DNA from 4 places in the Paenibacillus sp. FSL L8-0470 genome. Region 3 is predicted to be linked to each of the others. Evidence: riboswitches for the same ligand, from Rfam matches in the RefSeq annotation. Region 3 holds a riboswitch; each other region holds the start of a gene.
What was found. A riboswitch is a leader RNA that binds a small molecule or an ion and turns the genes downstream of it on or off. The one in region 3 is predicted to bind cyclic di-AMP.
Positions count from the first base shown of each region.

Region 1: linked by a shared signal. The riboswitch ahead of NST99_RS12825 (KamA family radical SAM protein) and the one ahead of NST99_RS00450 (C40 family peptidase) in region 3 are both predicted to bind cyclic di-AMP.
Region 2: linked by a shared signal. The riboswitch ahead of NST99_RS02605 (hypothetical protein) and the one ahead of NST99_RS00450 (C40 family peptidase) in region 3 are both predicted to bind cyclic di-AMP.
Region 4: linked by a shared signal. The riboswitch ahead of NST99_RS17455 (hypothetical protein) and the one ahead of NST99_RS00450 (C40 family peptidase) in region 3 are both predicted to bind cyclic di-AMP.

Region 1 covers NZ_JBBOZM010000001.1:2,856,772-2,860,145, forward strand. Annotated here, with positions in the region: gene NST99_RS12820 (helix-turn-helix transcriptional regulator) at 1-758, shown strand, start outside; gene NST99_RS12825 (KamA family radical SAM protein) at 813-1,949, opposite strand; cyclic di-AMP (ydaO/yuaA leader) riboswitch at 2,081-2,218, opposite strand; gene NST99_RS12830 (PEP/pyruvate-binding domain-containing protein) at 3,115-3,374, shown strand, end outside.
Region 2 covers NZ_JBBOZM010000001.1:562,832-566,205, reverse strand. Annotated here, with positions in the region: gene ytxJ (bacillithiol system redox-active protein YtxJ) at 1-320, shown strand, start outside; gene NST99_RS02615 (glutaredoxin family protein) at 317-559, shown strand; gene NST99_RS02610 (hypothetical protein) at 657-1,073, opposite strand; cyclic di-AMP (ydaO/yuaA leader) riboswitch at 1,179-1,367, opposite strand; cyclic di-AMP (ydaO/yuaA leader) riboswitch at 1,789-1,972, shown strand; gene NST99_RS02605 (hypothetical protein) at 2,097-2,606, shown strand; gene NST99_RS02600 (hypothetical protein) at 2,635-3,087, shown strand; gene NST99_RS02595 (hypothetical protein) at 3,209-3,374, opposite strand, start outside.
Region 3 covers NZ_JBBOZM010000001.1:85,748-89,121, forward strand. Annotated here, with positions in the region: gene NST99_RS00445 (C40 family peptidase) at 1-330, opposite strand, end outside; cyclic di-AMP (ydaO/yuaA leader) riboswitch at 336-478, opposite strand; gene NST99_RS00450 (C40 family peptidase) at 864-1,292, opposite strand; cyclic di-AMP (ydaO/yuaA leader) riboswitch at 1,350-1,488, opposite strand; gene NST99_RS00455 (hypothetical protein) at 1,709-2,539, opposite strand; gene NST99_RS00460 (M1 family metallopeptidase) at 2,551-3,374, opposite strand, start outside.
Region 4 covers NZ_JBBOZM010000001.1:3,871,699-3,875,072, reverse strand. Annotated here, with positions in the region: gene NST99_RS17460 (flotillin family protein) at 1-1,119, opposite strand, end outside; gene NST99_RS17455 (hypothetical protein) at 1,142-1,660, opposite strand; cyclic di-AMP (ydaO/yuaA leader) riboswitch at 1,847-2,034, opposite strand; gene NST99_RS17450 (spore germination protein) at 2,355-3,374, shown strand, end outside.

The DNA.
Region 1 (3,374 bases), 2.8 Mb from region 3:
GGAGTGAACGTTACCGCAACGTCCTCCAGCCTGCGGGCCTGGGCGACGAGCTCCGGGCTGCGCTGGTTGAAGGCGGTGGCTGCTGGGGGTTCTTAACCTTGTTCCGGTCGCAGCACGAACCTCCATTTCAAGAGCACGAGTGTGCAGTGATATCATCTGTTGTTCCGCTGATTGCCGGCGCACTCCGCAGCTATGCCTCCGAGCCCCCTCTGGGACGGATGGATACCGCACCGGAGGACAGTGGAATCATGATTCTGACGGACCAGCTGCTTCCGGTCAGCGCGAACAGTGCGGCTCAATATTGGCTGAACCGTCTGCAGCAGCTGGAACGGCTGGATCACGGTGTTCTCCCCCGGCCGGTCAACGCAGTATGCCTGCAGGCACTTGGTGAGAATACGGAACCAGGAGGGTTGCCTTCGAAGGCGAAATTATGCCTGCGCGTCGAGGATGGGGCATACTTGACAGTTACGGCCAGCAGGCTTGAAGGCAGCGGCAAGAAGACGGAGCTGGCTGTTGCTTTTGTCTATGCCAAGTCCTCGGAGATCTTCCGGCTGCTGGCCGATGCCTGCCAGTTGACCGCGAGGGAGAAGCAGCTGGCCGAGATGCTCTCCCGCGGATTATCCACTAAGGAGCTGGCAGAGTCGCTGCATATTTCTGCGTACACCGTACAGGATCACCTGAAATCCATCTTCTCTAAGACCGGCGTTTCCAGCCGGAGAGCGCTCATCAGCAAGCTGTTCTCACAGGGGATGGAATAGCCGGTAAACACGCTAAACAGTCCCGATGCTGATACAAGGGGACTGTGCTGGCTTTTATAGGAGCTGCGGGATCTGGGAAGTGGAAGCAGGGTGGGTCCAGTGCTTCTCGCTGCCGGGAAGATCATCGAACCATTCCGCATCCGGTGGACATTCCAGGATCATGAATTTGCCGTACTCCTGCGCTCTGGACTGATGGTATTTCAGATAGGCCTTGCCGTCTTCAATCGCCAGTATCTCGATTTTACCGGAGGAGTGGCTCATGGATAGACGGACTCTTTTACCCAGACCTGAGGTTCTGGCCTTGGCTTCCTCAACAATGTTGTAGACACGCTCCAGCGGCAGAACGAACTCGCGGTTGCCGGCAATGGGCCGGTTCACGAAGAAATAATAGGGAGTGACTCCGGCCCAGGACAGCCGGTCGAGCAGTTCTCCGAGTACCGCCGCATCATCGTTGATGCCTTTCAGCACCGGCGTCTGATTAACCACGATTGCCCCGGCATTATGGAGTGCTCTGAATGCATGTTTGGCTTCGGGCGTAATTTCCCGGGGATGATTAATATGCGCCATGACGTAAATGCGTTTGTCCTCCGATGAATAGGTACGGATTAGTTCCAGCAGTTCTTCGTCCTGATAAATGCGCATGGGATTAAATACGGGAATTTTGGAGCCCAGCCGGATAATCTTCACATGGTCAATGGATCTCAGGCTTTCGATGATGAAGCGCAGCTTAGAGGTAGAGAGAATCAGGCTGTCTCCGCCGGTAAGCAGCACATTATTGATCTCTGGATGATTCCTGATGTATTCCAGCCCAGGAGCCACATCGGTTTGTGCTTCCTTCACATCATTGCGGAACAGGCGCTTGCGGAAGCAGTAGCGGCAGTAAGCTCCACACACCTCGGAGACAATCAGGAGGGCCGTTGTTCTGTATTTGTGCTGACATCCCGGCACTACATAATTCATTCCCTCATCGGATGCATCCCAGCAGCCATACTCCTCAAGTTCACCTTCACTTGGAATGACGAGCCTGCGGATCGGATCACCCGGGTCGTCCCAGTCGATCAGCGACAGATAATAGTCATTGACCCGAAAGGCAAATTTGCCGGTGATCTCCTTCAGCTTTTCTTTCTCCGTTTCAGACAGCATGGCAACCTTGTTGATATCCGTTATGTACCTTACCTTTTGCACTTGCATCTCTCCTTGGTCTCATAGTGTGAGAAAAAAGGGAGCCTTGAGGTCGATAGCCAAACTGCTGCCAGCAGGGTCATGAGAATACAAAAAAGAGACCCTTAGCAAGGGTCTCTGGTTATGAATATACCTAAAAAAGCAGACCCATCCACTACTGACGAGGTTAGCTGACGGACTCGGGTAAGATGGTACCCTACATTCTGTGAATGATTCGCCCCAAAAGACTGGTTCCCCCGCTTTCCTGCCAAAGGCTGGAAATTAAGCGTAGGTAAAGTATAACCCAGGAAGTTTTGAAAAGTCAAAGCTAAACTTGCCCGCGGCAAGGGATACAGGACCAAGCCAAATCAGCAAAAAATTGAGTAGGGTGAGTTGTTCCTGCAGCTCCGAAGGCTGATCTTGTTCATGACTTGAAATAAGACAACCTCCTTCTGGAATGTTAATATCTCGATGGGCTAGATATTACCTATCGGAACCATTGATATATTTTGCAAAACAAGTTCAAAAAAAGTGTGGAACACAGTGATTGGACCAACGGTCCGGTCGCGGAGTATTCGCACCAAGTGCTCATGTTTATCCTGTTCACCAAACGAGGGTGTTCTTAGCAGCCATTTCATAACTGCTGAGAACACCCTTTTTGTTGACGGAATTAATCAACTAGAGCATGTCTTCAAATTGGAAGAGCTCTGGAGAGTAAAATCCCTGTTTATTCTCTTTTGCGGACCCAGGCGACCTTACTGCTCTGCATTCTCTTTAAAAACGTCCATCAGGGAGAAATAACTGCGCTGGAGTCCGTTCCTCCTGTAACAGGATAAAAGCCCCAAATAAGTGCAACTCGGTCCGTTTGTACTCAGAGCCAAGAATACACTTTCCAGTCGCACACACAAGCCTTCGAAAGAAGAGTGAAGTCTTTGAAACACCGAGACGTAAGCCTCCACCGAAAAAACTACCTGGTGGCGAAACGCCTTTCTCCGCGTGTGATCAGAAAATGGCACTGTACCCATGATTCCTTAGGGCATACAGCAGCAGGTTTTGACGGGGAAGCGGTTTGAAGACACGCCCTAGATAGATGAAGTAAAGCTTGACGTTTAATACAATAGTGGAATAAAGTATTAAATGAAACTAAATATCAAATTAAATAAAGTTTCAAATATATCAAAAGGAGCAATTGGATATGGGACAGATGATCCGAGGATTCGCCGAGCTAAGCCCGGAGCAATATGTCGAAGCAGGAGGTAAGGGAGCGATGCTCTCCAGAATGCTTCAGGCGGGATATCCTGTGCCGGAGGGATTTGTTGTCTTTCCTTCGGCCTTTGAAAGCGATAAATTAAAGGAAGAGGCTTGGACTGAAAGTGCAGCCAGGTTGCAGAAAATCCGCATGATACATAAGAATGCACGATTTGCTGTCAGATCTTCGGCTTTAAGTGAAGATTC
Region 2 (3,374 bases), 480 kb from region 3:
TCCAACAACTTCATACTCTGGAAGAACTGCAGCAATATGTTGCGCAACCAGGTAAAAAACTGCTTTTCAAGCATAGCACTACCTGCCCGATCAGCGCCAAGGCCAACGAGGAATTCACAGCCTATGCGCAAGGCTCCGAGACTCCAGCTGCCATTGTCCATGTGATTGAAGACCGTCCGTTGTCCAATCAGATTGCCGAAGATTTCGGGATCAAACATGAATCTCCGCAGATCTTCCTCCTGGAAGACGGCGAAGTCCGCTGGAACACCTCCCATTGGAAAATCACCCGGGACGCCATCAAGGCAGCTGTGAGCCAATGAGCCAGCCGGTAATTGTCTATTCCACCACAGGGTGCAGCGACTGCAATCAAGTGAAGCAGTGGCTGACCGAGCAAGACGTTAGCTTCGAGGTGCGTGATGTTATGACAAGTACAGTGTATCAGGAAGAAGTCGAGAAGCTGGGCTTCATGGGTGTGCCTGTTACCGTGTACGAAGGCCGCGCAGTCAAGGGCTTCAATGTTTCCGAGCTTAAGGAGCTTATTGGAGCAACCGCTGAATAATTTATAGCATGAAGCATATGAATACTTATATTTTGAAAAAGGCATCCCCTTGGACCTCTGTCCAGGGGATGCCTTTTATTTGCCCTTTTATTTGGCCTTATCCTGGATTCGTTGAGACATCCGCCAGAAAAGAGACATTTCCGCTGTGGGAATAGATGACGGAATCCGCTCCAAGCCCTTTATAGACCAGTCTGGGATTCATCGAAGTCGTAATTACGTATATTGGCTTTGTCGTCCAGGTCCGGCACATCTGGATATACCGGCAGCATAAGGTCACACTGCTCTCGAACAGAAATACTCTGCCTACCGGAAAAGAGGGGCGGAACCATGTATTCTGATGATGTGTATCCACCACGAGATTGACCTCGATTCCCAGCTCCTCCAGACGCCGCTTCTCCGCCGCATTGTTGGCGATTCCTGCGATCTTATAGCCTCTAAACTTTAAGATTTTGATAAAATGCTCCCCCGCTTTAGTCGGAGCGTTAATGAGTACATATTCTTCCGAATTCGCCATATCTTCCTCTCCTCCGGCTTAGGACTTCCATTCATTTGCCATACGAACACAGCAAAAAACCACAAAGGAATTCCCTCTGTGGTCCAATTAACGGTCACATTGTGCTCATCCTCTCTAATACGCTTACGAGGTTAGCTGTCGGATTCGGGCAGTGAGAGTCGCCCTACCTGTATCCATGCGAGCATTCTCTCGCACTTTCACAGGATTCACCCCATAACCGGCTCCGACTCTCACATCGGCTGCCGATTGTTGGTTCCCCCGCTTTCCATAACGGAAATTAAGCGGACTGCGTATTCGATTGTGTAGTAAACAGAAGTAATCATACTCTGGCGATCACGACCTTGTAAACCGCCAAACCTGCCAAAATAATGCATTTAGTAAACCCAAACCAGATCAGGTAGCGCTTACTTAAGCCTCGATCTCATCATTCCTCTTATTTACTCGGCTTATCAGCGATTTGCGAAAAAGCATTCAGTATTGTGATTATATTCACCCGATGTTGAGCAAATTGCCTTTTATGCTCTGATCACCCTAAATCAAAAGCAGTCGTATGAACGAGATAAAAAGCCGAAAACCGTTGATAAACACCCTTTTAGCACATCCTACCGTTTCCTTTGCCAGAATTCCCTGAAATTCGGCTCAGAAGAATGTTTTTTCCTTTTTACAAAGCTCATGCGAAAAGAGTATGATTCGGTTTGAATCCAATGCACGAAATGCGATATAAACGCTGAATTCCCGCAATGCGGGAAACGGGGGAACCATCAGGCCCGCAGGGGCCTTACCTGGAAGATAAGAATCTTTCTTGGGGTGAATCCGAAGGAGACTGTGGTCTCATTAGGTAGGGCGACTCTCACCGTCCGAATCCGACAGCTAACCCCGTAAGCGACTAGAGAGAACCTTGATCCGCCACGTTTTTGCGCCAGGTGTATTTAAGCCTGTACCAAAACCGCAGCAGAGGTCCTCCTCTGCTGCGGTTTTTTGTGCTGAGGCTGCAGCTTATAAATGGGTAGGAGGGAAAACGAAATGAACCAGCGCAGGCTGTTACGTATAGAAGTGTTTGTATTCGATGCCCCCTGGCCATTCCATCAGGCCACGGAGTCATCCGGCAAATGCCGATATGGTGTGCTGAAGCTTACGTGCAAGGCTGGGTGCAGCTGGGGAGCGGGGATACTGTCTGCGGAAGGCGATCATTTTGACGTCATTAAATGGAGCAGCTTCCTGAGAAGTATACGCAATCACAGGCTGGAAGAAGCCATAGAAATTGTACAGCAGCTAGGTGCGCAGTGGGAGCCGGGTCAGCAAGAAATCGTGCAAACGGCCCTGCTGGATTTAAAAGCCAAGCTGCAAGGCAAGGTCGTCACGTCACATCTGCAAATGGTCCCCTATTCCCGTACAGCCGGGGCCGGCGGTACGCCCCCCTTCAGACGGATGTACTATAAACCTTCAAGTTCCCTGCTGCATAAAGGCAGCTGGCAGGAACCGGACATAGCCGAGCTAATGGACAGATCCATCGCTTATTTCTCCCTCTTATAATTTCTTATTCAGAAAGGAACGTGAAGACATGCCAGACCCATTATCCCCGGAATGGACAGCTGCCAGCGAGTTTGCGGAATATGTCCAAAAGAACACCGGAAATATTTATGCACTCACCAGTCTGCTGCTGGGAGAGGGTGCCGTTGCGGAAAAGACTGCGATGAAGACCTTCACTGAGCTTTACACCCGGTACCTTCATGATGATTTCATACCGCAGCCTTTCTCGCTGGTTGCCTACCGGGAGTGCATTCAGCAGTGCTCCCGGGCTGCGGAGGAGTGCAGCCTCTTTGTTTCCAATGGATTAGCCTGGGAGGATCAGATTGTCCAGGTGTTATGGTACGGCATGCTGCTGCCCCTGCCTGCAATCAGCACCATTCTTGAGCAAAGCGTGCCGGTGCTGAAAACCCGGCTGAGACATGTGCGCGAGCAAATGTGCCGGTTAGAAACATTGCGGCCTGAAGCAAATTTATTTGTTGTATAGCTGCTCACATAGATTAAAGAAGCACTGTGGGCCCCTCTCTTATCTCCGCTGATGTAATGGGCAACTTGTCGAAGCGCATGAAAAAGCCGCAGCATAATGCCGCGGCCTTTTCTATTTATACTCAGCTCTTGCCCTTGCCGCCTTTGGCGAATCTCCAGGCCGCTGTACAGCAGCCCAGCAAGCCCACTCCGAGCATTAACGTCTGCAGCACACCCAGCAGGGTAGAGCCCTCCGGCTTAAGCATGCTGCTGAGCAGAATCAGCAGCATTGAAGCTGCGAGTATCGCG
Region 3 (3,374 bases):
ACCGACATAAATGCCGACATGGGATACACCTTTACCGCTGGTATTATAAAATACAAGATCTCCCGCTCTCAGATCGTCCCGGGAAATGGCGGTACCCATTTGGTATTGGGAACCGGATTGGTGTGGCAGATTGATACCGATCTTATCAAAAACGTACATTGTAAATCCGGAGCAATCAAAGCCGTTGGTCGATACACCGCCGGATACGTATTTACTTCCGATGGTCTTGTCGATGACTTTATCCATTTTGGAATCCGCGAAAGCGCTTCCTGCTCCGATGGTAAGCATAATGGAAAAGCTTAGTACTGCTGCTGCTAACTTCTTCTTCAAAAGTGAATACCCCTTCCAAATGCCTACGAGGTTAGCTTAAGGGTTCGGTTGAAGGTCCCCTATGACCCCTCTGTGAATAGGAGGTCAATTCACCCAAAATCGGTTCCCCCGTTTCCCTAATGGTTAGGGAACTCGGCATGACTGTTGATTAGGATTAGCTTGTTAACCAATACATGACAAAACCTTTGTAAAACCCGATTGAATAATTACAAAAATGTTACTAAAAACTCACTGCGATAATTGTAACAAAGACTTCGCCAGTTGGCAATCACTTAAAACATATTAATGCATAATATTTACGCTTTTTAAGAGTTGATTTTGCTAAAAAGGTCTTATATTTACACGCTGAGTAAGCTTTAACTTAGATTTGTTGGGATTTTTAGTAAAAAGGTGTTTCACAGGCCTCAAATACGTGTAAAAGGTAGAATAAGGAAGACAAAAAGGAAAAACCCGGAAATGATTACGGCAATAATCAGTTTCCGGATTTCTATAAGTTACAATTATTTATTGGAGGATGGAATTCCTGAGGGATGTCAATCGTAAGCGATAGCTTTGTAAGCTGTTGTGCTCATTACTCGTTTGGCTCCAACGTAGCGGTTGGCCCAATAGGATTGACTCATTGAACTGATAGTTACACCACGGGATGAAGAGGATTGGGCGAATTTTCCGTTGCCGACATAAATACCGACATGGGAGACTCCATTGCCAAGGGTATTGAAGAATACCAGATCGCCTGAACGGAGGTTACTCCGTGATACGGCGGTTCCAACGCTGAATTGTGCTTTGGAAGTGCGGGGCAAGGTAAGGCCAACGTTCTTAAATACATATTTGGTGAATCCAGAACAATCAAAGCCGGCAGTGCTTGTGCCCCCGGTTTTATATGTCGTTCCGAGTGTTTTTGTAATAACCGTATCCATTCTGGAGTCGGCGAAAGCGCTCCCTGCTCCAAGCGTGAACACCATCACCAGCCCTAATGCTGCTGCGGTGCATTTCTTCTTAAAATTATGACTTTTCAAAAGATGTACTCCTTCCAAGGCCTGCGAGGTTAGCTTAAGGATTCGGTAGAAGGTTCCCCTATGACCCCTCTAAAGCGAGATCAATTCACCCAAAATATGGTTCCCCCACTTCCCGGTGCCGGGAATTTGGCGTTTTATGCACCGAAACAGTGACGTGTCGACAAGGTTAAATGCTTAAAGGCACATTCATTTGCTTCAAATTAGTTTCAAAAGATTACAAAGTTGTTACTACTGGTACAGGCATCATTGTACCAGAGGATTTACAGTTTTGCAAATACCCTAAATCACGTTGTAACCAAAAGAAGAGTCCCGCCCTTTATCTGGGGCAGTGACTCTTCTATTATGCCAAGGGACTGGCGTTATTATTGTGGAAATGTTTTACTGCACCAAAGGTGATACTGCCCCGCTAGGCTCCACATTTTGAACAGCGTTGAGGGAAGCGGTGAAAATTGCCGGAACAGCAGTGCGGGCAGGCCTGGACAGAAAAGTGCGGTCACTCCAGAGAGCAGCAGCAGAAGCAGGCCGCCGGCGCCGAACAGTGCAGATATACAGGTGGAAGGGAGGATTACCCTCAGGCCAACCAGCAAGGAAGAAAACATGCCTGTTCCTCCGGTGAAGCCAAACTGCATGTACAGCAGCAGAATGCGGATCAGGTAGAAGTACAGGAGCCAGGCCAGAACATAAGGAACCAGTCTCAGCAGCAGAGTATAATCGAGAATACCGCTGAGGAGAAGCCCATACATTTTGGGGAGAAGCCAATACAGCGGTGTTGCGGCCAGAAGCCATTCCGCTAGACTGAACAGCAGTACGGGGAGTCCGTAAAGCTTCATTCCGGGAAAAAAGAACATTCCCCGCTCCCCTTTGCGCTCCTGGTGCAGCTCATGCAGCAGCCCTGCGCGGATAAAGGGGGAGCATAGCAGCCGTAGCGCTGAGAGGGCCAGCAGCAGCCAGAGCCAGCGCAGCACCCCGGGGTCTGTGCTAAGTGCAGTCTGTCCTTCGATATAATACAGCAATCTGCCTATTCCGCTGCCGCCGGCGTGTGTATCGGGATAACGGAGCAGCACCGGGATGAGGGCTGACCTGACGAATCTGTACAGGAAATAGCCCCAAAGCAGCCGATAGATAAAAAGCAGAATCAGAATATAAAATTGCTCTTTCATGCTGTACCAGCCGCGAACTATCGATCTTTTCACAATCCTTCACCTCACCAGACAAGAGTTCCGAGCAGGGTTTCAAGCAGCTTCGTTGCGCTAAGCGTCCAGCGGGAGAGCGTCTTTCGCTCCAGCTCCGCCAGTCTAAAATTGTTGAGATGCTTACTCTCCAGCAGAATGGAGTGCTCCGGATCAATCTCTGCAGACAAAAGAGGCGCTTTGTAGGCTAGCTGAAAGGTGGTTTCCTTCTCTGTCCCATTCCAAAACTGCTGGACAGTATAGCCATCCAGGAAGGTGAACTTTATGGGGACGTCACCATACTGATTTCCTTTATTGCTGACCGCTACTGAGCTTTCGTAACGGGCATTATCATCGCCGCCCTCTTTTTTTGGGTCAGAGATTTTAATGTGATCAATTGAAAAATCCGGAGAACCGCCGCTGTATACATATTGGTCGAAGTAGGCTTGCCAGGATTTTTTGGTTACCTTCTCCACGATTTTCTGAAAGTCGGCGGTAGAAGGATGCCGGAAGCGGAACTTACGGGTATAGGCCGCCATTATGGCATCCATCGTCTTGGTTCCGACCTGCTGTTCGATATCCTTCAGCACCAGCTTGCCGCGGATGTACACATTTCGGGCATAGGCATCGGCAGGAGTGTATTTCCAGGTTTCCAGGTTAAGCGGCTGGGAGGATGTCACCAGGCTGGCCTGCAGGACATGATTGGATGATACCCCATACTCCTGCTCCATTAGCCTGTCTTCAGCGTAGGAAGTGAAGCTTTCGTCCAGCCAGGCCTCCTCGAATTCATTGCTGGCTAACATCCCGTAGAAATATTGATGGCCGATCTCATGAATGACCGTGCGCTCCAGAGAGGTGC
Region 4 (3,374 bases), 3.8 Mb from region 3:
GGCCAGCTGAACATTTTCCGCGTTGGCTTTTCCCTTCGCCAGTTCTGCTTCCGCTGTTGCCAGCCCCCGTTTGGTCATTGTGGCCGCCTCTGCTTCAGCCTCAAGAATTTTCCGCTGCTTAGCCGCTTCCGCTCTCATGATCGTAGCCTGGTTCTCCGCCTCAGCAGGCTTGATCACCGTGGCCTCCAGCTCCTTCTGTCTCAGCTCAACTTCGATTTCCCGGACGGTCCTATTGGCCTCCGCTTCCATCTGCGTAATCTTGACCTGTTCGGTAACCAGCGACTGCTTAATTTTGTTCTGCTGCAATTCGTACGCAAGATCCGCCTGTGCTTTTTTCACTTCAGTTTCCAGCTTAAAGTCTGCCTGCTTAATGTTCAAATCCTTCTCGAACAGAGATTCCTTGGCGCGGGCTGCGGTTCCAGCTTCAATGGTAGCCTGATGTGCATTGGCTTTGGCAATGGCGGATTCCTTCTCCGCCTCGGCTTGTTTGATCTGAATGTCGCGTTCTGCTTCCGCCTTGGCGATGCTGGCATCGCGGCGGATGCGCTCAATTTCCGGAACCCCCATATTGTCGATATACCCTTTGTCGTCAGTAATTTTCTTAATGGTGAAGCTGACTACCTCAAGCCCCATCTTGTCGAGGTCTTCCGAGCAGGTCTCCCGCATCTTGCTGTTGATTTCGTCAGGTGTCTTTAGAATGGATTCTACCGTTAATTGTCCGATCAAGCCGCGCAAATGGCCTTCCACCGAATGCAGGATAATCGTCTCACGGTCCTCTTCCGGCCTGTCGATAAACTGCTCACTGGCAGTAAGTATAGCGGTAGGATCGCTTTTAATCTTAATCTGGGCTACCGCCTCCAGGTTGAGCTTGATGCCCTGCCGGGAGAACATTGCCTGCGCTGGGATGACATCGAAGCTCATCAGCATCATAGAGATGGTCTTATTGTTCTGGAAGCCGGGAATGACGAACGTCCCGCCGCCCTGAACCACTCTTTTTCCGCCGAGGCCGAATACAATCATCGCCTGATTGGGCGGAACCTTTTTATAAGCGTTCACGATACTGAACAAAGCCAGCAGGATAACAACAACAATTGCCGAGATTAAATAAAGAATAACCATTTGGTTCGACACTCCCCGTTAGTTATAATTGTTCGTTTTCCCTCTCGAAGAGGGTGACTACCGCTAATCCTTTATCCACCTTCAAAATAATCACCCTGTCACCCTTGGCGAGCTGCTGGCCGGTTTCTGCCCGTACTCCAATGGAACGCATCGTTCCATGCAGCACGTATTTCATCTCTCCCACTGCTCCATCCCCTGCAGAAATGCTGATGTACCCGAGTTGTCCCGCCTGCTCATAATCCATTTTATTCATGCTACTGTCATACCGAGTCATCACCCGGGCCAGCACCGCATATATCAGACAGCCCAGCAGCAAGGCAACCCCGGTGCAGATCAGCACCACTGCAAGTATATTCATTCCGCTGAACCGGGTAAGCACATAACCACTGCCGCCCCAGACCGTGACAAACACCATTAGAGGGAGTATGGGCACAAAGCCCGGACCACCAGCATCGCCACCTCCCACATGCAGATGACCGGCCAGGCCATGCCCATGAAATCCGCCGCTAAGGAGAAGCAGCAATCCAACCCAGAAGCACACGATAAATACAGTAACGATACCAATCCCCCCCTTTAAAGGATTTTAGATAGTGCCTAATCACTCTGAATTTCGTTGTTATAAGATTTCTAAACTCTCATATAGATCGTTTTCCCTTTCTGCATGCGCAGCAAAAAGACCACAGAAGCGTCAGGGCTCTCCGTGGTCGGTTAATCGATCATGGCGCTCATCCTCTCTCTTCGAGGCTTACGGGGTTAGCTGACGGATTCGGGCAGCGAGATTGCCCTACCTTGTAAGAAGCGGCTTTTCAGCACGCAGCAAGGATTCACCCCAAGTGAGCGGCAGCTATCTGAGCAAAAGCCACATTCACCATTGGTTCCCCCGTTCCCATTATCGGAATTCAGCCATTTGAGAACAGTTATATTACATTCGGTTGTTGATTTGAATCTTACGCCTGTGACCATTTAATGTAAAACGTTGCGGATGGCAAATGAAGCCCAAAATGCCACCACTTCGCGAATGAATGCGCATTCTATGGTATTACTCTTAAGCGATCGATGATTTGCTCATTTTTGCTCCACTTCATGTCCTTAGGAAAACAAAACAGAAACGTCTGCTGGCTCAACATCATCCCCAATATTCTTCTATATCGCACATTAAAGTTCCCGTCAGGAATATTCTGCAAATCATTCGGGAACGTTAACCGCAAAACTAATCGAAAGTTGAGCGCCTTATAATGACTAACCAAACTCAGACCTCATCTCCTTCTGTAGATCAAAACTCCGATTATATCGAAGCAGCACTATTCTATACAAGTGACCTCAAAAAAAGAAGCTTATCCTTTCAGGGAAGGGAAGGGTTGGTCTTTTATCTGGAGTCCCTCACTGACACGGAATTGATTGAACGGAACGTGATTGTTCCTTTTAGCCGTAATCAGGACAAAGACCTTTCTGAGCTTTTCACAACACTTAGTTTCAGTTTGGAAACAGAACTAAACCAAGGCATTCAGGGACTTCTTGAAGGAAGCTGTCTTTATTTTTTAGAAGGAATGTCTGAATTTTATGTCCTCTTCACTCCTGCCAAATATGAACGAAGCATTAGCGAACCTGAGAATGAAGGGGTTATTCGGGGACCTCACAACGGTTTTATTGAACAGATGAAGGTTAACTTATACCTGATTCGGAAACAAATCGCCTCCCCAAACCTTATTGTCCGCTACTTCACACTTGGGAAATTCGCCCCCAAGCAGGTAGGCTTAGTCTATATGGAGAATATGGCCAACCCAGAATTGATAAAAATTGTAGAATCAAGGATAAAGAAAATTTCGCTCGATTGGATAATCTCCACTGGCTTTATTCAGGAATTAACGGAGGATAACTCCTTCTCCATATTTCCACAACTAATCAATACGGAGCGTCCGGACCATACCTCAGCTTATTTGCTGGATGGATATGTGGCTATACTGCTGGATGGGGACCCTACAGCTCTGATTTTGCCGGCGAGCTTTTTCAGCTTTTATCAGACACCGGATGACTATAACAATCGATGGATGATCGCTTCTTTTGTCCGGTTTATCCGTCTGATCGGCTTTGTAACAGCATTTCAGTTGCCAGCGCTCTACATTGCCACCGTTTCTTTCCACTCCAATGTCCTTCCCTTGCAATTGTTCTTTTCGATTCAAGGTTTATTGACCCGGGTCCCTTTCCCTCCGCTGATTGAAGCGATGCTGCTTGAACTTATATTCGAACTGCTACGG